3 regions of the Micromonospora sp. WMMA1949 genome follow, and region 1 is predicted to be linked to each of the others. Evidence: riboswitches for the same ligand, from Rfam matches in the RefSeq annotation. Region 1 holds a riboswitch; each other region holds the start of a gene.
What was found. A riboswitch is a leader RNA that binds a small molecule or an ion and turns the genes downstream of it on or off. The one in region 1 is predicted to bind cyclic di-AMP.
Positions count from the first base shown of each region.

Region 2: it holds a riboswitch for cyclic di-AMP, as region 1 does, so the genes downstream of both, O7607_RS19890 (coiled-coil domain-containing protein) here and O7607_RS25985 (LysM peptidoglycan-binding domain-containing protein) in region 1, are expected to answer to the same signal.
Region 3: it holds a riboswitch for cyclic di-AMP, as region 1 does, so the genes downstream of both, O7607_RS12115 (C40 family peptidase) here and O7607_RS25985 (LysM peptidoglycan-binding domain-containing protein) in region 1, are expected to answer to the same signal.

Region 1 covers NZ_JAPZBG010000001.1:5,571,989-5,575,253, reverse strand. Annotated here, with positions in the region: gene O7607_RS25995 (M4 family metallopeptidase) at 1-224, shown strand, start outside; gene O7607_RS25990 (YbaB/EbfC family nucleoid-associated protein) at 346-795, opposite strand; gene O7607_RS25985 (LysM peptidoglycan-binding domain-containing protein) at 979-1,656, opposite strand; cyclic di-AMP (ydaO/yuaA leader) riboswitch at 1,655-1,800, opposite strand; gene O7607_RS25980 (LLM class flavin-dependent oxidoreductase) at 1,971-3,265, shown strand, end outside.
Region 2 covers NZ_JAPZBG010000001.1:4,195,189-4,198,453, forward strand. Annotated here, with positions in the region: gene O7607_RS19885 (SRPBCC family protein) at 1-303, shown strand, start outside; gene O7607_RS19890 (coiled-coil domain-containing protein) at 328-1,407, opposite strand; cyclic di-AMP (ydaO/yuaA leader) riboswitch at 1,412-1,542, opposite strand; gene O7607_RS19895 (cation diffusion facilitator family transporter) at 1,686-2,600, opposite strand; gene O7607_RS19900 (HelD family protein) at 2,695-3,265, opposite strand, start outside.
Region 3 covers NZ_JAPZBG010000001.1:2,563,099-2,566,363, forward strand. Annotated here, with positions in the region: gene dcd (dCTP deaminase) at 1-245, shown strand, start outside; gene O7607_RS12115 (C40 family peptidase) at 310-1,341, opposite strand; cyclic di-AMP (ydaO/yuaA leader) riboswitch at 1,355-1,489, opposite strand; gene O7607_RS12120 (N-acetylmuramoyl-L-alanine amidase) at 1,728-3,265, shown strand, end outside.

The sequences.
Region 1 (3,265 bases):
CGGAGTCGACCACCAGCACCGCGTACGACAAGCTCACCGTCAAGGCCGGCAGCACCACGCTGGCGACCTACTCCAACCTGAACAAGGCCACCGGCTACGTGCAGCGGTCCTTCGACGTCTCGTCGCTCGCGGGCACCACGGCGACCATCTCGTTCAGCGGCGTGGAGGACAGCTCGTTGCAGACGTCCTTCGTCGTCGACGACACCGCGGTCACCCTGAGCTGACCGTGGCGTAGCGCGGCCGGTCGTCGTCCTCCCGGCGGCCGGCCGCCTCGTCGTCCCAGGCCGGGGCTACGTGCCGGGCCGGTGCTGCGCCTCGCCGCGCCCGGGGCGCGTGCGGCCGGGGTCAGGCCGGGCGCCCGGCCCGGGACGCGGTGCCGCGGTCGCGGTGGATCCGGGCGGCGGCCTCGTGCATCGCGCGGCCGAACAGCTCCGCCTGGTCACCCATGCTGCCGAGCCGGGCGGCGAGCGCGTCGGCGTCGGCCCGCGCCGACGCGCTGACCTGGGCGTCCAGCTCGGACAGGGCGGCGTTGGCGGCGGCGACGAGATGTCCGCAGAGGACGTCCAGGGGCTCGCCGGCCAGCTCCGGGTCGACCGTCACCGAATCCAGCCTGCCACCCTGGACGGCGACCGCGCGGACCCGGCCGCCGGCTGCCGTGCCCTCGGCGCGCAGCAGGTCGCCCGGCTCGCCGTCGGCGTGCGCCGAGGCCCGGGAGCGCATCGCCGTGAGAGCCTGCTGCGTGCGGGTCAGCAGCTCGTCGATGCTCGCGGCAGCCGAGAACGGGTCGTTGGTCATTTCCGCGCTTTCTTCACGTCTGAGCCGATCATCGTGACCCTAGCAACCGGCTCCGACGAATCGCGGTCAGCGGCCGTCACGGTCGGCGTCCCGGCGCCGCGAGCAGGCCGGACACCGGCGGCGCGGCGTGTCGCGGGCTGGCGAACGCCCGGCCGGGCGAACCGGCCGGGCGTCCGGAGCCGGTCAGCGCAGGCGCAGCCGCTGACCGGGGAAGATCAGGCCGGGGTCGTCGCCGACCACGGCCCGGTTGCGCTCGTGCAGGGCACGCCAGCCGCCGTTGACGCGCTGCGCCACGGCGATCTCCGACAGCGTGTCCCCGCGCCGCACCACGTACGTCTCGGCGCCTGGCGCAGGTTGCGGCGCCACCGTCGTCGCGGCGCGTTCCGGCCTCGCGGCGCGTTCCGGTGCGGCCTTGCGCGTGGTCGCCCGTTTCGGGGCCGCCTTCTTCGCGGCCGCCTTCTTCGGCGCCGCCTTCGGGGTGGCCCGCTCGGACCGGGTCGCCGCGCTCGCCGAGCCGCCCTTCTTGCCGCAGACCGGCCACGCGCCGATGCCCTGACCGCGCAACACCTTCTCGGCGACGGCGATCTGCTCGGAGCGGCTGGCCAGGTCGGCGCGGGCGGCGTACTTCTTGCCGCCGTAGCCGTTCCAGGTGGCGCGGGAGAACTGGAGCCCGCCGTAGTAGCCGTTACCGGTGTTGATCTTCCAGTTGCCGCCGGATTCGCAGCGCGCAACCGCGTCCCAGTTGACGCCCGCGCTGGCCGGAGCGGCCGGGCCGAACAGGGTCGCGGCGCCGACGGCGACGCCGGCCGTCATCGCTGCGAGAGCGGTACGACGACCCCGGGTCGAGTATTCAGTTGCCATGTGGATTCCTCCACGCCGACGAGGTGAGCTGTCGGGTTCGGGCCGAGGAGCCCGGCCGCCGGTGGCGGCTTCACCCCGAGGTGACGGTGCACCGTGGAACGTGTGGTTCCCCCGCTCCCGCGCGAGGTTCGGTTACCGGGGCCGGCGGCGGGATTTGGCGTTTCCGGCCTGCGGTGTCCGCGTCTGCGGACGAAACCGACGCTAGGAGCGATTTGCGACAATAGTCCACTTCTTGTGATGCTCTTCACCCGGCCGGACTACCACCTGTGGCGCTACCGTGGCAGGGCTGGACAAGATCACGGGAGGCGGGACCGATGACCGATCACGGACACGAGCTGACCTTCGGCGGCTTCATCACCCCCGCCGCCGGGCAGCCCGACCAGGTGGTGGCGCTCGCCCGCCTCTGCGAGCAGGTCGGGCTGGACCTGGTCACGTTCCAGGACCACCCGTACCAGCCCGGCTTCCTGGACACCTGGACGCTGATGTCCTACGTGGGCGCCGCCACCGAACGCGTCCGTCTGGCCGGAAACGTCCTCAACCTGCCGTTGCGCCAGCCGGTGGTGCTGGCCCGCAGCGTCGCCAGCCTGGACCTGCTCACCGGCGGCCGGGTCGAGCTCGGGCTCGGCGCGGGCGCGTTCTGGGACGCGATCGAGGCGGCGGGCGGGCGGCGCCTGTCCCCCGGTGCGGCCGTCGAGGCCCTCGACGAGGCGATCCGGGTGATCCGCGAGGTCTGGGACACCGGCAGTCGCGGCATGATCCGGGTCGACGGCGAGCACTACCGAGTGGTCGGCGCCAAGCGTGGCCCGGCGCCCGCGCACCCGGTGGGCATCTGGGTCGGCGCGTACAAGCCGCGCATGCTGCGCCTGGTCGGCCGCGCCGCGGACGGCTGGCTGCCGTCGCTGTCGTACCTGCCGAAGGGCCCCGACGAGCTGCCCGCCCTCAACGCGCTGGTCGACGAGGGCGCGGCGGCCGCCGGACGCGACCCGGCTGCGATCCGCCGCATGCTCAACGTGACCGGCACGTTCGCCCGCTCGTCGGCCGGTTTCCTGGCCGGGCCACCGGAGCAGTGGGTGGAGGAGCTGGCCGGGCTCACGCTGGAGCACGGCATCACCACGTTCATCCTCGGCAGCGACGAGCCGCGCGCGATCCAGATCTTCGGCCAGGAGGTGGCGCCCGCGGTCCGGGAGCTGGTCGCGGCCGAGCGCGCCGCGCCCACCGGCGGCACCCGCGCGGCGTCCGACGAGCAGACCGCCGCCGGCCTCCCGAGCACGCTCGGCGTCACCCCCACCCCCGACCCGGGGGTACGCCTGAGCGCGCGCCGCCCGTGGGACGAGTCCACCCGCCCGAGCGCCCCGCAGCCGCCGGCCGGACACGCCTACCCGGCCCGGGGACAGGCCGCCGGGCAGCACCTAGTGGACGTGCACGACCACCTGCGCCAGGAGCTGGCCCAGGTGCGGGACCTGCTGGAACAGGTCAAGCGGGGCAGTGTCTCGCCGGGCCGGGCGCGGGCCGCGCTGAACGAGATGACCATGCGGCAGAACAACTGGACGCTCGGGGCGTACTGCGCGGCGTACTGCACCATGGTCACCCAGCACCACGGGCTGGAGGA
Region 2 (3,265 bases), 1.4 Mb from region 1:
GCCAGCTACGCGATCACCGACCGGCTGCAACTCGGCCCGATGCACTTCCCGGTCACGTACCAGGCGGACGTGCTGATCGCCGGCGAGGACGAGGTCGTCACCGTGGCGCGTCAGCAACCCGCGACGACGGTCCGCAACCACACCCGCCTGCGCGACGAGCCGGACGGCACGGTACGCATCGACGTGGAGATCACGCTCACCGCACCGGCACCGCTGTTCGGGTACGCGTTCCGCCAGGCCCGGGCGGCTCACCTGGGCCTGGCGGCGCGTCTCGGGGCGACCCTGGAGGGGCGGCCGGCCTGATCCGGCCGCCCCTTCCGGGCGCGCTCAGTACACCGACAGGTGCACGTGGTTGGTGTGGTCGCTGGACGGGTCGCCGTTGCCGCCGCTGTACGACTTCCACCCGCTGCTGGGCAGCCAGATCTGCTTGAACCAGATCACGTAGAGCACGGCGAGCGGGTCGGCGTTGCGCACGAAGTACGCGGCGAGGTTGTTGCCGTACGTCCGGTCACCGCCGCTGGCCACGCCGCCGAAGCCGTTCTTCTGCGCGGCGAAGTCGCAGGCCCGCCCCTTCGGGTGCTCACCCGAGCCGCTGGGCCGGTGGCACGAGACGTACCGGGTGAAGCCCGCCGCCTTTGCCTGTTGCAGCGCGTGCAGTGTGCGCGGGGTGATGCAACCGTTCGCCGGGGTCGGGTCGTTGACGCTGCACGACTCCGACGGCCAGGAGCCGTCCGAGTTGCGCGGCGCCGGCTTCGCGTTCTTGTTGGAGGTGCCCTGGACGCTGCCGCCGCCGCTGGTGCTGCTGCGCGAGGCGCGGTCGTTGGCGACCTCCAGGGCGCGCTCGGCCTGCTCCTTGCGCTTGCCCATCACCGCGACCTGCTTGCGCTGCTCGCGGATCTCCCCGTCGAGCTGGGCACGGGTGCGGGTGGCCTCGTCCCGGGTGGTGATCAGGTCGCGCAGCGTACGGTCCTCGTGCGCGGCGACCTGCTCCAGCGCTGCGGCCCGGTCCATGAAGCCCTCCGGGCTGCTGCTGCCGAGCAGCGCCCCGGCGGTGCCCAGGCGGCCGTTGCGGTACGCCACCGCGGCGATCTCGCCGACCTTGGCGTCGCGGACGGCCAGCTCGGCGCCGACGGTCTTGAGCTGGTCGTTCAGTTGCTTCTGGCGGGTCACCGACCGGTTCAGCGCGGCTTTCGCCTCCAGCCAGCCCTTGCTGGCCGCGTCGAGCTGGGCGCGCAGTTCCGGCGTGCCGCCCTCGTCGTCGCCGCCGGGTGCGGCGGCGAGCAGGCCGGTCGCCGGCGCCGCGGAGGCGGGGGAGACCGGAACGGTCGCGACGCCGAGGGCCAGCGTCGCGACGAGCAGGGCCGCCAACCGGGCGGCCGTCCGTCGTACAGGTGCCACTGGGGGCATTCACACGTCCTTCCGTCAACGCCGACCGGGTTAGCTGACGGGTTCGGGACGGAAGATCCCTACCGCTGACGCGGATGCACCCCACGTACGTGGTTCCCCGGCTCGCCCCTGCGGACGATTAGGCGACGGCCGCCCCACCGGGGCCGGTGGCGCCCGCGGGTGCGGCCGCGACCGAGACTACCGGCGCTGCCCGGGCACGGCTCCGTCGAGCAATGCCACTAGGCGGGGCAAAACCGGCATAAGACTACAGCAGTCACAGTGATTTAAGTCTGTCCTAATCACCACTCGGTCTTTCCGCACACTCCGGCTGACGCTCCGGGCTCGACCTGCAACGTGGCGTGATCGATGGAGAAGTCCTCGTGCAGGGCGGCCCGGGCGGCGGCCAGCACCCCGGCCGGGTCCACGCCCGGGTCGGTGGTCAGGTGCGCCGAGGCCACCTCCATGCCCGAGGTGAGCGTCCAGACGTGCAGGTCGTGCACCTCGGCCACACCCGGCACGGCGGCCAGCCGGTCGTGCACGGCGGTGACCTGGAGGTGTTCCGGCGCGGCCTGCACCAGGATGCGGACCGCGGCCCGGCCGAGCCGCCAGGTGCGCGGCAGGATGAACACGCCGATGCCGACGGCGACGAGCGGGTCGGCCCACCACCAGTCGGTGACCGTGATGATCAACGCGGCGGCGATCACGCCGAGCGAGCCGAGCAGGTCGCCGAGCACCTCCAGGTACGCCCCGCGCAGGTTGATGCTCTCCTTCGACCCGGCGCGCAGCAGTGCGAACGCGACGATGTTGGCGAGCAGGCCGAGCACCGCCACCACGAGCATCGGGCCGGCCAGCACCTCCGGCGGCTCGCCGAACCGGCGTACCGCCTCGATGAGGACGTAGACCGCGACGGCGCCGAGCAGTACGGCGTTGGCGAGGGCGGCGAGCACCTCCAGCCGGTAGAGCCCGAACGTGCGCTGCGGGTCGGTGCCGGCGCGGCGGGTGGCGGAGATCGCGGCGAGCGCCATGCCGATGCCGAGGACGTCGGTGAACATGTGCCCGGCGTCGGAGAGCAGCGCGAGCGATCCGGTCGTGAAGGCGGCCACCGCCTCGACCACCATGAGGGCGGCGAGCAGCGCGAAGGCGGCCCAGAGGCGGCCCCGGTGGCGGTGTGCCGCGTTGGCCACCGCGCCGCTGTGGTCATGACCTGCGCCCACGCCAACACCTTCCCTGCCCCGTACCGGCCAGGCTCAATGTATGTTCACATCGCTATGTATGCAAGTGAACTGTGGGTGGCGCCGACGCGGCCACTCACCCCACCGGATCGAGCGTGGTGAGGCGCTGGGTGGCGCGGGACAGCGCGACGTAGAGCGTGCGTACGCCCGAGCCCGGGTCGGCCCGGATCTCGCTCGGCGCCACCAGCACCACGCCGTCGTACTCCATGCCCTTGGCCTGGAGGCTGGTCACCACCTGGAGGCGGCCCGTGCCGAGCGCGCCCAGCCAGCCGGCCACCTCGTCCCGGCGGGGCACCGGCGTGATCACACCGACGGTGCCCTCCACCTGCGCGAGCAGCGCCTCGGCCGCCTCGACCGTGGCCGCCGGCAGGTCGGCGGCGGGCACCGTACGCTCCACCGGCGGCACGCCCGTGGACCGCACCGCGTCGGGCAGCGGCAGATCCGGGTAAAGGCGGCGGATCTCCGCCGCCGCCACCGCGAAGATCTCCGCCGAGTTGCGGTAGTTGGTGGTCAACTCGTAGCGGTGCCGCTTGCGCCGCCCCAGCGCCTGGTCGCGGGCACGGTCCAGCTCCTGCGGATCGCCCGTCCAGGCCGTCTGCGCCGGGTCACCGACCACCGTCCAGGACGCCAGCCGGCCGCGCCGGCCG
Region 3 (3,265 bases), 3.0 Mb from region 1:
ACTCGACCGCCGGCTTCATCGACCCGGGCTTCTCCGGCCACGTCACGCTGGAGCTGTCGAACGTGGCGAACCTGCCGATCACGCTCTGGCCGGGCATGAAGATCGGCCAGCTCTGCATCTTCCGGCTCTCCTCGCCGGCCGAGCACCCGTACGGTTCGGCCGTCTACGGCTCGCGTTACCAGGGGCAGCGCGGACCGACGCCGAGCCGGTCCTGGCAGAACTGGCGTACCTGGCCGACGCGCTGACGGCGCCCGAAGTTGTTAATAAGGGCCCCCTCCTCTACCGGAGGCGTTAAGAGGGGGCCCTTCCTTACACGCGGCCGAAGCTGTTGATGTCGCCGTCGTCGACGCGCTTCATCGTGATGGGCTTGCCGGACTGGGAGGCGTGCACCACCCAGCCGTCACCCACGTACATCGCCACGTGGTGCAGGTCGCTGTAGTAGAAGACGAGGTCACCGGCGCGCAGCTCGGCGCGGCTGATCCGCTTTGTCATCCCGTGCTGCTGGCGTGCGTTGTGCGGCAGCGAGACGCCGCCCTTGGCCCAGGCTGCCATGGTCAAGCCGGAGCAGTCGAAGTGGTCGGGCCCGGCCGCGCCCCAGACGTAGATCTTGCCGATCTGGGCGCAGGCGAACTTGACCGCCGCTCCGGCCGCGCCACCGGGGTAGCCGGCCGGGCAGGGCGCCGGGCGCAGCGGACCGCCGCCGCCCTTGCCGTACACCTTGAGCCGCAGCTTCTGCAGCCGGGCGATCTCGGCGTCGATCTGCTTCTTCTTCGCCGCGAGCTGGGCCTCGGTACGGGCCAGCCCGGCGATCATCTCGTCCAGCGGCTTCTTCTTCGCCGCCAGTTCGTCGCGCAGCGCGGCGACGGAGCGCACCTGCTCGTGCTGGCGGTGCGCGAAGCGGTCGAGCAGTTCCAGGCCGTTCACCAGGTCACCCGGTGAGCGGCTGCCCAGCAGCGCGTTGACGGTGGAGAGGTTGTCGCCCTTGTAGGCGTCGGCGGCGAGCCCGCCGACCTGGCCGAGGGCGGCGTCCACCCGGGCCTGGAGGGGTGCGATCTGCCGGCCGAGGGCGTCGGCCTGCTTGCGCCGCGCGGCGAGCTGCTCGCGTACGGCGTTCACCTGTTCGATGACCGGTTCGAGCTTGTTCCAGTCGCGGTCGATCTGGGCCTCGATCTCGGCGACCGAGGGTTCGGCGTGTGCCGCAGTCGCGCCGCCGGTCAGAACGACGGCGGTGCCGACCAGCGCGGCGAGGGCGGTGGTGAAGCGGGACCAGCGGGAACGCGGCGCGACGCTGGACCGGTCGGTGGACCGGTTCGACGACGGCCGCGGGGCATGGAGTGCCACCGGGCGTCCGTACTCCTTCTTCCGTACCGCCTACCGGGTTAGCTGACGGATTCGGGCGGGAAGGGAGCCGCCCTACCGCATCGCTGCGGATTCACCCCAGGTACCTGGTTCCCCGGCTCGCCCGTGGGCGACTCGGCGGTGTCGGACCGTCACCGACCGGGTTGGACGGTGAGACGTGCGGCCGACGATTCACCAGAGTAGGGACCACCGTTATCGATCCGCAACTTCCAGCGCGGTGACACTCCGTACGCGATGACGGGCCGCATCCCGGGCAGAGGTGAAGTTTTCTTTCAAAGCTGATTACTCAGTGGAAAGGTATTGACCCCTGCGGGTGTACGGAGTGAGGGTGGAGACGCAGTGACCCCCATCCCTGTCCAGGAGGTTCGATGCTCCTCTCCGCCCCGCCGTCGGGCAGACGGATACTGCTCGCCGCCGCCGTGGCGACAGCCACCGCGCTGGCGACGACCGGCCCGGTGACAGCCGCGCCGGACACGTCCGCGCCCGCGAGCGACAGGCAACAACAATACGCCGCCGCCGCGGCCGAGTACGGCGTACCGCAGAACGTGCTGCTCGGTGTCTCCTATCTGGAATCCCGCTGGGACACCCACCCGGGGCAGCCGAGCACCAGCGGCGGCTACGGCCCGATGCACCTGACCGACGCCGCCCACATCCTCGCCACACCGGGCAGCGCCCACGTCGACGAGGACGAGGACCCGCGCGGCGACGACGCCCGCCCACTGAAGCTCGACCCGGCCACCGCGGCCGCGCCGAAGCGGGAGACCCCGCTGCCGAACGCCTCGCTCCAGACGCTCGACGCGGCAGCCGCGCTCACCGGGCTCGACGCGCGCACGCTGCGGACCGACCCGGCCGCGAACATCCGCGGTGGCGCGGCGCTGCTGGCGTCGTACCAGAAGGCTCTGGGTGGGCCGGTCGGTGCCGGCACCGACCCGGCGGCCTGGTACGGCGCGGTGGCCCGGTACTCCGGCGCGGACACCTCCGACGCCGCGGCGGCCTTCGCCGACGAGGTGTACGACCAGCTCGGCCAGGGCGCGAGCCGGACCACGGACGACGGCCAGCGGGTGACGCTCGCCGCCACCGCCGCGACGCCGGACCGCTCCCGGCTGGCGCGTCTCGGCCTGCGCAACGCCGAACGGCCGGACGGACTGGAGTGCCCGGTCCGGCTCGCCTGCGAGTGGATTCCGGCGCCCTACGAGCAACTCAGCGACGACCCGGGTGACTACGGCAACCACGACCTGGCCGACCGGCCGAAGCAGCAGAAGATCGAGTACATCGTCATCCACGACACCGAGGGCTACTTCGGCCCGAGCGTCGACCTGGTCAAGCGCGCCGACTACCTGGGCTGGCACTACACGCTGCGCTCGGTGGACGGCTACATCGCCCAGCACATCAAGACCAAGGACGTCGGCTGGCACGCCGGCAACTGGTACGTCAACGCCAAGTCCATCGGCCTGGAGCACGAGGGCTTCGCCGGTCAGGGCACCTGGTACACCGAGGCGATGTACCGCACCTCCGCCAAGCTGGTGCGTCACCTGGCGCTGAAGTTCGGCATCCCGATGGACCGGCAGCACATCATCGGCCACGACAACGTGCCCGGCATCACCGCCGCCAACGTGGGCGGCATGCACTGGGACCCGGGACCGTACTGGGACTGGTCGCACTACTTCGACCTGATGAAGGCGCCGTTCCGCAACACCGGCACGCCCCGTACCGGCCTGGTCACCATCGACCCGGACTTCGCCACCAACCGGCCGACGTTCACCGGCTGCAACCAGCAGCCGCCCGGCGTCCCGACGCCCCGGCCGCCGGCGCAGCCGTGCCCGTCGCGCGGTTCCTCGTCGGTGATCCTGCGGACTGCGCCGAGCCCGGACGCCCCGCTGGTCAACGACCTCGGGCTGCGCCCGGA